Regions from separate parts of the Roseburia sp. 831b genome, predicted to be linked through region 1. Evidence: predicted binding sites of a transcription regulator. Region 1 holds the regulator's gene; each other region holds the start of a gene.
The links. Region 1 encodes Rex, which represses fermentation and respiration genes when NADH is low (regulators of the CRP and FNR family bind a similar motif). Its sites were predicted from a motif close to ATTGTTAANTANTTAACAAT; they were not measured.
Positions count from the first base shown of each region.

Region 2: the regulator Rex is predicted to act here: its motif matches at 1,483-1,502, upstream of BIV16_RS08970 (L-lactate dehydrogenase).
Region 3: the regulator Rex is predicted to act here: its motif matches at 1,808-1,827, upstream of BIV16_RS05855 (acyl-CoA carboxylase subunit beta).
Region 4: the regulator Rex is predicted to act here: its motif matches at 2,084-2,103, upstream of BIV16_RS06145 (iron-sulfur cluster assembly scaffold protein).

Region 1 is NZ_CP135162.1:1,113,398-1,116,605, forward strand. It holds gene BIV16_RS05125 (ABC transporter ATP-binding protein) at 1-986, shown strand, start outside; gene BIV16_RS05130 (redox-sensing transcriptional repressor Rex) at 1,118-1,762, shown strand; gene BIV16_RS05135 (bifunctional ADP-dependent NAD(P)H-hydrate dehydratase/NAD(P)H-hydrate epimerase) at 1,822-3,208, shown strand, end outside.
Region 2 is NZ_CP135162.1:1,958,995-1,962,202, reverse strand. It holds gene BIV16_RS08980 (GDSL-type esterase/lipase family protein) at 1-727, shown strand, start outside; gene BIV16_RS08975 (hypothetical protein) at 724-1,347, shown strand; gene BIV16_RS08970 (L-lactate dehydrogenase) at 1,762-2,724, shown strand; gene BIV16_RS08965 (pyridoxal-phosphate-dependent aminotransferase family protein) at 2,786-3,208, opposite strand, start outside.
Region 3 is NZ_CP135162.1:1,257,622-1,260,829, forward strand. It holds gene BIV16_RS05850 (OadG family transporter subunit) at 1-277, opposite strand, end outside; gene BIV16_RS05855 (acyl-CoA carboxylase subunit beta) at 291-1,727, opposite strand; gene BIV16_RS05860 (D-alanyl-D-alanine carboxypeptidase family protein) at 1,873-3,093, opposite strand; gene scpB (SMC-Scp complex subunit ScpB) at 3,169-3,208, opposite strand, start outside.
Region 4 is NZ_CP135162.1:1,319,811-1,323,018, forward strand. It holds gene BIV16_RS06135 (hypothetical protein) at 1-125, opposite strand, end outside; gene BIV16_RS06140 (GGGtGRT protein) at 310-1,320, opposite strand; gene BIV16_RS06145 (iron-sulfur cluster assembly scaffold protein) at 1,336-2,037, opposite strand; gene BIV16_RS06150 (YARHG domain-containing protein) at 2,188-3,208, opposite strand, start outside.

The DNA of each region.
Region 1 (3,208 bases):
ATATCAAGATTGTGTTAGAGCCCAATGTTGTGAGTGGAAACGATGTGTTGACCGTCGAACATCTTTCAAAATCCTACCCGTCAAGACACCTGTTCTCCGATTTATCTTTTGAAATCAAGCGTGGGGAACGGGTAGCACTGATTGGAAATAACGGAACCGGAAAGACGACGATACTAAAGATTATCAACCAGTTAATCGAGGCAGATGCTGGAAGTGTTACACTAGGCTCAAATGTTTCCATCGGCTATTACGACCAGGAACATCAGGTCTTATCGCATGAGAAAACCATTTTTGAAGAGATATCAGACGATTATCCAAACCTTACCCAGACACAGATTCGAAATGTCTTAGCGGCATTTTTGTTTACGGAAGATGACGTGTTTAAGCGGATTGCGGATTTAAGTGGTGGTGAGCGAGGACGTGTCTCTTTGGCAAAATTAATGCTCTCGGATGCAAACTTTTTGATTTTGGATGAGCCGACTAACCATTTGGATATTACCTCAAAAGAAATTTTAGAGTCCGCATTAAATCAATATACCGGAACGGTATTTTTCGTCTCCCATGATCGTTATTTTATTAACAAAACAGCGACAAGAATCATCGAATTAACCGGGGAAACACTGGTCAATTACATTGGAAATTATGATTATTATCTGGAAAAAAGAGACGAGCTGACTGAGAAATTTGTAAAGAAACCAGAGGAAGCAGCGCAGACAGTTGAAAAAGACAGCGAGCAAAAAACGGACTGGAAGGCACAAAAGGCAAAGCAGGCACAAATCCGAAAAATTGAGAATGCGCTAAAGAAGGCGGAGGATGAGATTGCGTTCTTAGAGGGCGAGATTGAACAGATTGATACGGAGTGTGCAAAACCGGAAAATGCGACAAACTCTGCAAAGCTAGGAGAACTTACCACAAAGCAAAATCAGTACAGGGAACGTCTGGAAACCTTATATGAAGAATGGGAAAACCTGTCAATGCAATTATAAATGATAGATAGTTAAATTTTTGACACATTGACATCTTTTTCAGAAATCAGTATAATAATGTTATTCGTATAATCGTGTGAGAGGGTTATGGCACACGAATTTGCAGTTTAGAGAAAGGCATGTTTATATATATGGAAGAAAAAGAGATTTCACAGGCAGTTATTCGAAGAATGCCAAGATATTACCGTTACCTTGGTGAATTGTTAGATGATGGAGTGGAGCGTATTTCATCAAATGATTTGAGCAAAAGAATGAATGTGACAGCGTCACAGATCAGACAGGATTTAAATAACTTTGGTGGTTTTGGTCAGCAGGGTTATGGATACAATGTAAAGTACCTATACGAAGAGATTGGAAAGATTTTAGGACTGAACCAGCAGCATAATATCATTGTGATTGGTGCCGGTAATTTAGGTCAGGCGCTTGCTAATTACACCAAATTTTCCAAACTTGGGTTTATCATTACCGCATTATTTGATGTAAATCCAGCATTGGACGGTGTTACCGTTCGCGGAATTAAGGTTCACATGTTAAATGAACTGGAAGAGTTTTGCAAGAACAATAAAGTTGATATTGCAGCACTTACCATGCCAAAAGAAAAGGCAGATGCCATTGCAAATCGTCTTGTGGATTTGGGAATTCATGCAATCTGGAATTTCGCACATGTTGATCTTGAATTAATCGATAAAGATGTAGTTGTAGAGAACGTTCATTTATCAGACAGCTTAATGCAGTTATCCTACAATATTGTAAAGAACAAAAAAGAAAAGGAATAACCGACTTAGCGCTTTGCCATTGGTAAAGCGCTATTTTTGCTCTGGAATGGAGATGGAAGATGGAATATCTTGTAAATGCAGATGAAATGAAACAAATAGACCTTGCCACGACAGAACATTTTAAGGTGCCATCGATTGTTTTGATGGAACGTGCTGCACTTGAGACGGTGCGCGTCATGGAAGAGGAGGGGCTTGATACCAAAAGAACCCTTGTATTTTGTGGAACCGGAAATAACGGCGGTGACGGAGCAGCGGTTGCGAGACTGCTTTTTCAAAAGAAAAGGAAGGTCTGTGTGGTGCTGTTACAGGGAAAGCACGGTTATAGCGAATCCATGCAATTACAGCTTGAAATCCTAAAAGCGTATGGAATCCCGGTTTGCGAGAAAATACCGGATGATTTTTCACCGACCCTTATCGTGGATGCTTTGTTTGGTGTGGGATTGACAAGAGAGATTACCGGAGAAGCTGCGCACTTTATCGCTCAGATGAATCAGATGGAAGCAGTAAAGCTTTCGATTGATATTCCGTCCGGTGTGCAGGCAACAAATGGAAAAATATTAGGAACCTGTGTGCAGGCAGATGTAACGGTTACTTATGCCTATGCCAAGGTCGGAATGTATCTGTGGCCGGGAAGTGCTGCTTGTGGCAGGATTTTTGTACGGGAAATTGGAATCGATGCAAAAAGCTGGCGAAAGGTTCGTCCGTCGGTGGTTTCTTTGACGAAAGAAGACCTTTCGCTGCTGCCGGAAAGAAAGAAGCACTCGAACAAAGGCACTTACGGAAAAGTGCTTGTCATTGCCGGACAAAAGGACATGGCAGGTGCGGCTGTATTTGCAGTGACAGCGGCATACCGCATGGGATGTGGCCTGGTAAAAGTGATGACACCGGAAGCAAACCGGATGATTTTACAGGAAAAAGTGCCGGAAGCAGTGCTAAAAACTTACCCGGAGACAGGTTTTGATGAAACTACATTTGTAAATGAATTGCAGACGGTCGATGCAATTGTCTGTGGACCAGGACTTGGAACATCACAGGTGGCACAAAGAATCGTAGAACTTGTGTTAGCGAATGCGGCTGTGCCGGTTGTGCTCGATGCAGATGCCCTAAATATCCTCGTAGCAAAGCAGGAACTTTTAAAGCAGCACAAAGCGGAAGTGATTGTAACGCCACATCCGGGTGAGATGGGCAGACTCTGTCAGCAAAAAACGGCATTTGTAGAAGCAGACCGCCTTAAGACAGCTAGGCAGTTTGCAGAGGATTACCAGGTGATTTGCGTGTTAAAAGGAGAACATACCTTAACGGCAGTCCCGGAGGGTGCGATTTATTTAAACCGCAGTGGGAATCACGGAATGGCAACGGCTGGAAGCGGGGATGTCTTATCCGGTGTGATAGGTTCACTCCTTGCACAAAAAGTTCCGCCTTATCTTGCAGCACCACTTGGCGTAT
Region 2 (3,208 bases), 850 kb from region 1:
ATGGAATCTTTGGGTGAAAACAGCAAAGGAAAAAGACCTTGCAAAAATGGAAAATGAGAACAGCGTAGAGCCTGCAGCGGAGGAAGAAAAAGAGGAAAAACCTGCCCTGCCACCGATTCGTGAATTCGAACAGGTGGATGACAGTTATTTCGATGATGCTGTGTTTATCGGGGATTCTAGAACCGTGGGATTGCGTGATTATGGAAATATAGACAATGCGACATTTTATGCCACAATCGGAATGAACATCTACGATTTGTGGGATGATGCATTCTGTGAAGTAAATGGACAGAAAGTGACATTGGAAACTGCATTATCGACACAGCATTTTGGAAAAATTTATTTCCAGATTGGAATCAATGAGATGGGGCGCGGAACGATAGATGGCTTTATGGAGTGCTATGAACAGACCGTTCAAAAGTTCCGTGAATTACAGCCGGATGCAATTATTTTTGTGCAGGGAATCATGCGTGTAACCGGAGAAAAGTCGAATTCGGATCCGATTTTTAACAATACCGGAATCAACGAGCGGAATGAAAGAATTGCAGCATTGGCAGATAATCGTACCATTTTCTATATCGATGTCAACGATGTGGTCTGCGATGAAAATGGAGATTTACAGGCAGATTTATCGTTTGATAATCTGCACCTGTACGGCTCAAAATATGGCATCTGGCATGACTTTTTGCTGACGAAGGGAATCAGACAGGAAGGAAGAGATTCATGAAAAAACATACCGGATTACTTACGAGAGGAATCCTTGCAGCAGTGCTTGGAATTGCGGTGGGAGTCCTTCTCGTATCTTATGGAAACAAAGGAAAAGCCGACCAGGTGGACGGGCTGTATGCAATGGGGATGAACCAGTCAGACGAAATTACCACGACGACATTTTGCCTTTCCTTTGATGCAAAGGAAGGAACCTACCAGGTTTTGCTTGGGGGAGATAAAGATGCCATCGCACTTGAGACGGGAAGCTTTTCTTATGCGGATGGAATGGTGACAACGAAAACGGGCGATGGAAAAGAGTCAGACTCTTATGCAAAAGAAGGAGAGTATTTGATTGCAACAGATTTTTTATATGATGGGGAAGTGCCACAGGATGAGAAATTTGATGCAGTCTGCACCTATGAAAGCAGCGATGGAATGGTAAGTACCGTTACCTTTTCGGCTGATGGCACTTACACCGAAGAGTCGGGAAGCGGAGAAGATAAGACACAGGATGCCGGCAGCTATACCAGGGAAGGCGATGTGATAGAGCGCACCTCATCGAGTGTAAATGCAGTAGCCAACTATTATGTATATAAGGGGAAAATCACAAACTCCTTTTATAAGTATATGCATCCGTAGGAACAGGGCGTCAAAAACCACCTCACACATAGCCTCGCCTTTGTGGAATTTGGCAACAACTAATTTGTGGGCTGGCTTTTGACGTCCTGTTCTTTGTAGAAATAAAATGACACATAGTAGTCTGGATTTTTGCAGATTGTTAAAAATGTAACGAATGTTACGGAAAATTGGAAAAAGGTTCCTTATAATGACGGTAGTTTCCAAGAAATTCATAGAAATAAGTTCATGGAAAGGGCGCCATAGAATGAATTTATTTAAAACAGGAAACGATGTTTACTCATAATTTTTTCTCAAGTTGGAAAGAATAGAGTAGAAGTGCTTGAAATGGAACAAAAAGTTCGATATGATGCAAGTGTAAAGGCGGATATGCAGAAACTTAAGATGCGCAGTAGCGGCGCAGGAATGGAGAATGATATGGTAATAAATGAGACAGGAACAGTAGATTTAAGAAAAGTAGCAATTATTGGTTGTGGATTTGTTGGTTCATCTTCTGCTTTTGCCTTGATGCAGAGTGGATTGTTTTCCGAGATGGTATTAATCGATGCAGATGAGGAACGTGCAAAGGGCGAGGCGATGGATATCAGCCACGGTGTTCCTTTTGCAAGACCAATGAAAATCTATGCAGGAACTTACGACGATATTACGGATGCATCCATCATTGTCATCACAGCCGGTGCAGGACAGAAACCGGGGGAGACAAGATTAGACCTTGTATCCAAAAACATTTCGATTTTTAAGTCAATCATTCCAGAGATAGCAAAAAGAAAATGTGCAGGCATTCTGTTAGTTGTCTCTAACCCGGTTGATATTTTAACTTATACAGCTTTAAAACTGTCTGGTTTTCCGGAGAACCGTGTGCTTGGTTCCGGAACCGTATTAGATACCGCAAGATTAAAATATGAACTTGGAGAACACCTTGGGGTAGACAGCCGAAGTGTACATGCTTTTATCGTAGGAGAGCATGGAGACAGCGAACTTGCAGTATTCAGTAGTGCAACAGTATCCGGTGTTCCGATTTCAAAGATGTGTGAATTGCGCGGACACTATAATCATGAGGAGAATACACACAAGATTTCAGAAGCTGTAAAGAACAGTGCATATGAAATCATTGAAAAGAAAAAAGCAACCTACTACGGTGTCGCAATGGCAGTTCGAAGAATCTGCGAGGCGATTGTACGTGATGAGAAATCCATTATGCCGGTATCGAACATGATGCACGGAGAATATGGAATCGATGACGTGATGCTTTCCATGCCGGCTGTCATCGGGGCACGTGGTGTAGAAACCATGGTTCCAATCCAGATGGATGAGGAAGAGACAGAACGTTTACAGAAATCTGCGAAAACACTTCGCAGTGTGATTGACCAGGCATTATAGTTTGTAAAAAAGAAGTTATCACCAGGACATTGTCCTATGTGATAACTTCTTTTTTGCTTTTTTACAATTCCGCAAGGAACACCTCTGCAGGATCGCAGGTTACCGGAACGCCCAGTTTGCAAAGTACCTGATACAGTGCATGTAGGGTTTCCACCATATCCGCTTTGTTTGCGTTCGCACCCATATGTCCGATTCGGATGACTTTTCCAGCCAAGGTATCAAAGGAGCCTGCAATTAAAATGTTGTGATCTTCACGCATCAGGCGCAAAATATCATCAGCCGTTGTCTGTGGTGGGACATCAAAGACGGTTACCGTGTTCGAATATCCATTCTTCAAGTGAAGCTTTAGGCCGCAGGATGTAATTGCTTTTCTTGTGGCGGCACCGATTTTGGCGTGACGTTCTAAATGTGTCACATCGTTTTCAATCAAATCAAAGGCTGCGCGAAGTCCGTAGATATCGCTGATTGGCATGGTGTATGGAAA
Region 3 (3,208 bases), 140 kb from region 1:
CGGTAAACTCACCAAGTCCCTGATAAGCTCCGACGTCCTCTACCGATGTATCCCAGCCATCCACAAGTGCCACAATCGTGTCATCACCGTTTTCCCGGTAATAATTTTTCTCTTCATCAGAAAGCTGCATCAGCGCCTGAACCATTCCCTGTGATGTCTGTTCCAAATCAGAATAACTATATCCATTATAATCCACAGTTGTAGGATCCGTTCCACATGCTGAAAGTGCTAGCATAAAGAAGCACATTATCAGCACGAGCGATAATTTTTTCTTCATAAACTTCACCTTTCTATTTTGTTCCATGTTTCTTGTCTGGTCCGCTTACACATTTTGTATAAAGCATCTCAAATGCTGCGACAAGGTATTTTCTGGTATCAGCAGGCTCGATTATCAGGTCCACATAACCTCTTCTGGCTGCTGTTACAACATTTGACTGTAATTCTTCATATTCTTTTGCTTTCTCGTCAATCACATCCGCAGATGCATCTGCATACATGATTTTAGCTGCAAGCTTTGCATCCATCATGCCAACCTTTGTGTCTGCCCATGCATAAACCAGGTCAGATCCGATTGATTTTGAATTCATCATGACATAAGCACTTCCAAATGCATCCCCGATAATCAGATTTACCTTCGGACAGGTTGCTGCGGAAAATGCAGTTGTCATTCTTGCCAATGCCTTTGGCAATGTTTTTTCACTGCTCATGCATGCCTTGAATCCAACTATGTTTGTAAGTGAAAGAACCGGGATGTCAAATGCATCACAGAACTGAATAAACTCAGCCGCTTTGTTACATCCTTTTGCAGTAAGAACTGCTTTGAATTCTTCTGTCTTCTTTCCTTCTTCGTCGTAAACCTCTGTGCAGTTTGCAACGGCTCCAACGGTCATACCATTTAATTTCACAAAACCAGTTACCATGTTTTTCGCATAATCTGCTTTTGTCTCAAAGAAAGCATGTCCATCTGAAATCTCACTAAGGAGATATCTTGGGTCACCTTTCATCGCCTCCATGCTCTCGCATGCACGGTTCAAATCATCCACGCACTCATCTGTGTACACATCTCCTTCGTTGTTGCCAGGAAGAATACTTACCAGTTCCCGAATCTGTGCAATGATTTCATCCTCGGAACCGATTCCATCCAGGCATCCGGTATTCTCGCTCTGGAACGCTGCTGCGGATGAATCGCAGGTCTCGATTCTATTACCATCGATTGCATTTGGAGAATTGATAAACATTTTTGCTTTTGACTCCTCCATAAATGCAAAATCACACAATGCCGGAACGACTGCAAGTCCACCGCCACAGCTGCCAAATACAGCTGCAATCTGTGGCACAACCCCTTGTGCTGCAATCTCCTTGGCATAAATCTGTCCAAATCCGTCTAATGCATCGACGGATTCCTGCAGACGCATTCCTGCGCAGTCAATAAACCCAATCACAGGTGCCCCCATCTTCATTGCCATATCATAAACAGAGGCAATTTTCTTGGCATGCATTTCGCCAATGGTTCCGTTTAACACAGATGCATCCTGACTATAAAGGAAAACAAGATTTCCATCTACAAGTCCATGACCGATAATAACACCATCTGACGGTGTCTGTGTGTTTGCAAGGTTGAAATCTGTATTTCTTGCCGTAACAAGAGAACCGATTTCCATAAAGCTGTTCTCGTCGACTAACTTGGTAATACGCTGCATCGCCAAGCTATCTTTCATAGTACTCATTTTTTAGCCCTCCATCTATAAAAATTAATAAATTTCGCTATGTTAAATTGTATTACTTTTTGCTACATTTTTCAAGAATAATTGTTAATTTTTTCACGTATTTTACAAAAATTCTTAATTTCATTGTCAGTTCTATACAATTTACTTATTTTTCCAGATTTTTTAATGCCGCCTCTTTCAAAACCTGTTTGAAATACCACGCATAGTCCATCTTTCCTACATCCTTTGCAATTACAATCTCATCCTTTCGAAGGATTTCATCTCCAAGATGATAGGTGACTGTCCCGACAACGGTTCCTTTTTTAACGGGTGCCTGCAGCGATTTTTCCATCACGACTTCCCGCTCAACTGTTTCCCCCTTTTTTAATAAAAACGATTCCTGACCGTTTCCTTTTTGTATCATAAAATCTGCATATACACGCTCCCCTATCTTATCGCCCTTCCCGTCTGTGACCTCCATCTGCTCTAGCATATCGGCGGTTAACTCCTGTTCCTTTATCGATTGCTTTTCAAATGAATCCAGGCCGTACTGCATCAGCTTTTTCGTATCAGACCACTTGTATCCTTTGTTGTTTGGCCAGCCACATGCCAGCAAAGCAACAATCAGAGTCTTATCCCCCTGGCGCAGGGCACCTACATAACAATACCCGGCATTCCCGGTAAAACCAGTTTTCCCGGAAAGTGCCCCCTCCATCATCGTCAAAAACGCATTGTGATTGTTGCAGCAGTAATTCGCACGATTTTCAAGGTCACAAAACGTATGCTGCAGTGTCTGTGTAATATTTAAAAAATCTTCCGCTTTTGGGGACTGTGTGATACAATAGCGCATAATTTTGGCAAGGTCTTTTGCCGTCGTATGGTGGAACCCCTTTTCGTCCTTTGCATCCAGACCATTCGGTGTAATGAAGTATGAATTTTCGCATCCGATTTCCTGTGCTTTGTGGTTCATCATCTCTGCAAACCCTTCCACATTTCCCGCCGCATACTCCGCTAAAGCAACGGCGCAGTCATTAAAAGATTCCAACATTAATCCGTACAGTAAATCTTTCACCAAAAACTGCTGTCCCTTCTGCATCCCTAACCGCACCTTCGGCTGGGCGCACGCATAGTCCGATGCCATTGCGACACCATTCTGGTCGCAGTTTTCCAAAATGACAATACAGGTTAAAATCTTGGTTGTACTCGCATTCGCCATCTTATCCCCTGCATTTTTTTCATATAAAATTCTCCCGGAATCCGCATCCATGAGTACTGCAGACTTCGCATACAATTCCTGCTCCTTTGGTTCTTCCTGTGCCTTTACAATCATTGGATTTGAGAAAAAAAGTGCCAATATCAAAACAATTGCTGTGATTTTTTTCAACATACCCACACCTAACTGTGTTTTCCTTTATGTATATGTTTTTCTTTTTCCCATCATTCCATAGAAAAAAGCCGGATATTAAATATCCAGCTTTACGTTCATTTCTTCTTCTGCTTCC
Region 4 (3,208 bases), 210 kb from region 1:
TAGACAATCTCGTCCGACGTCTGATTTTCATTGCTTTCCTTTGCAAATGCCACTACTGTACCAAGATTTGTCACCGTAAGCAGTGCCACAAGGCTTAAACTTATTTTCTTTTTTATGTTTCGCATAGGCAGTCTCCCCTCTGTTGCTGCCGCAACTTTTTCTAGTACTTATATACTACCATAAAAAGGCAATTTCAGCAATATTTTGGGCGATTTTATACTTATACAATTTAATGATTTTGTATATGAAAAAAGGACTTCCGGAACACTTCCAGAAGTCCTTAAACCCTTATAAAATCAAGGTTTTATCTTAGAATTTACCAGCTTTGTGAGCCTCTTCGATGCTTACAGCTACGGCAACAGTAGCACCTACCATAGGGTTATTACCCATTCCGATAAGTCCCATCATTTCTACGTGAGCTGGTACAGAAGAAGAACCTGCAAACTGCGCGTCAGAGTGCATACGTCCCATAGTATCTGTCATACCATAGGAAGCAGGACCTGCAGCCATGTTATCTGGGTGAAGTGTACGTCCTGTACCACCACCGGATGCTACGGAGAAGTATTTCTTACCCTGCTCGATACATTCTTTCTTGTATGTACCTGCAACTGGATGCTGGAAACGTGTTGGGTTTGTAGAGTTACCTGTGATAGATACACCTACATTCTCATGATGCATGATTGCAACACCTTCCTGAACATCATCAGCACCGTAACATTTTACAGTTGCACGAAGTCCATCAGAGTATGCTTTCTCGTATACTACGTTTAATTTAGCTTCTTTGTAGTCGTATTTTGTCTCTACAAATGTAAATCCATTGATACGGGAGATAATCTGTGCAGCATCTTTTCCTAAACCGTTTAAGATAACTCTTAATGGTTTCTGACGTACTTTGTTAGCTTTTTCAGCGATACCGATAGCACCTTCAGCAGCTGCGAAAGACTCATGTCCAGCTAAGAAACAGAAACATTCTGTCTCTTCCTCTAATAACATTTTACCAAGGTTACCATGTCCTAAACCTACTTTTCTGTGGTCAGCAACAGAACCTGGGATACAGAATGCCTGAAGACCTTCACCGATTGCTGCGGCAGCATCAGCAGCTCTTGTACATCCTTTTTTGATTGCGATTGCAGCACCTACTGTGTAAGCCCAGCAAGCGTTCTCGAAACAGATAGGCTGGATTTTCTTTACCTGATTGTAAACGTCAAGTCCAGCATCTTTTGTAATTTTTTCAGCTTCTTCGATAGAGCTGATACCATAGCTGTTTAATACAGCGTTAATCTGGTCAATTCTTCTTTCATATGATTCAAATAAAGCCATTTTCGTTCTCCTTTCCTATTCCTGTCTTGGATCGATGATCTTAACAGCACCCTGCTCTGGAGTTACACGACCATAAGATCCTGCAGCCTTCTCCCAAGCTGTGTTAGCATCATCACCCTTTTTGATGAAGTCAGTCATTTTTCCAAGAGAAACGAACTGATATCCGATAACTTCGTTGTTCTCATCAAGAGCAATACCTGTTACGTATCCTTCAGCCATCTCTAAGTAACGAACACCTTTTTCTTTTGTTGCGTACATTGTACCAACCTGAGAACGAAGTCCCTTACCTAAATCTTCAAGACCAGCACCTACTGCTAATCCGTCATCAGAGAATGCACTCTGTGTACGACCGTAAACGATCTGTAAGAATAATTCTCTCATAGCTGTGTTGATAGCATCACAAACTAAGTCTGTATTTAAAGCTTCCAGGATTGTTTTACCCTGTAAAATTTCTGCTGCCATAGCTGCAGAATGAGTCATACCGGAACATCCGATTGTCTCAACTAAAGCTTCTTCAATCACACCGTTTTTCACGTTTAATGAAAGCTTGCAGGCACCCTGCTGTGGTGCACACCAGCCAACACCGTGTGTAAAACCTGAGATATCTTCAATTTTTTTAGAATGAACCCATTTTCCTTCTTCTGGAATTGGAGCTGGTTCATGTTTTGCGCCCTTTGCTACAGGACACATGTTTTCGACTTCCTTAGTGTAAATCATTATAAGACTCCTTTCACATAAATAAATATGTATGTATCTGTTAAACTTTGTTATTCATTTAACATACTGCAACCATTTTCGCATATTTTTTGGGATTAGTAAACCCCCAATTCGACGATTTTTTCAGTTTCCTTTTCTACTTTTTCGTCGTTAATCAAAATAATTCAAGTCTGAGAAAACATTATTGGCTGATTTTCCAAGCTCTACCACTTTTCCATTCTTGACCTGCATATAGCCTTTTGTGCCATCTTTTCCTTTTACAAGAATCCATTCCTTTAAATCAGATTTTAAGAAATATACTTCTGCCTGTTTTTGCATGACAACCTCAGGTGCATTTTCATCCATCGTCACACGAACCGGCAATTTCTCATAGAGCTGATGTGCGGTTGTTGAGATGTAATCATACTCTTCCTGTTCCTGATATTCTAACGCATGCGTCTCTTCATTTAACAGCCAGTAACCGTTTAAATATGCTGTTTCTAATAAATCGGTACGGATTCTTCCAATAACCTGGCCATCATTTACGAAACCATTGATTCCATCATTCTGGTCTTTGAACGGAAAACCATCCACACTTCCAACAAACTCCATGTCACCATCAAAACGGAAAAAGTATGTTTCCGGGTCACAGCTTGGGCCGTAGTCCAAAAATGCAAGTTCTAATTCTCCGTCTGCGGCGGTAATATCGGTCACATAAAAGCAGTCTGTAACCGGAGAAACCAGCTGACAGTCCTTGCTGATATCAAATGCTCTTCCATTGATGGTCACAATCGGCACATAACTGCCATCTTTTTGTTCCATCAGGCTGCAAAAAATCTGCTCGACATTGCCGTCTGCGTTTAAATCTTCTTCTATCACCGTTCCATATTCGTATTTTTTCGGATATGGATGTCCGCTCTCGTATGCCTCTTCTTTTGCTTCCAGCATGGACAGGTTATCTTTTTCCATGGCAGAAAAAACAGATTCATCGAATTCTTCCGGCATTGTGGTGCCCTGATACCAGCTGCATTTATTGAAATAACTTTGCAAATACTCATTCTGGAACGTTCTTCCATGTCTGGCGTAAATCTCATTGCGGGCAATCATCAGCTCATTGTCATTTAAGTTGTCTAACATTTCACTCGTCAGTGGTTTTTTATCACTGAGTGGAAGCACATACTCGTCTGCATTG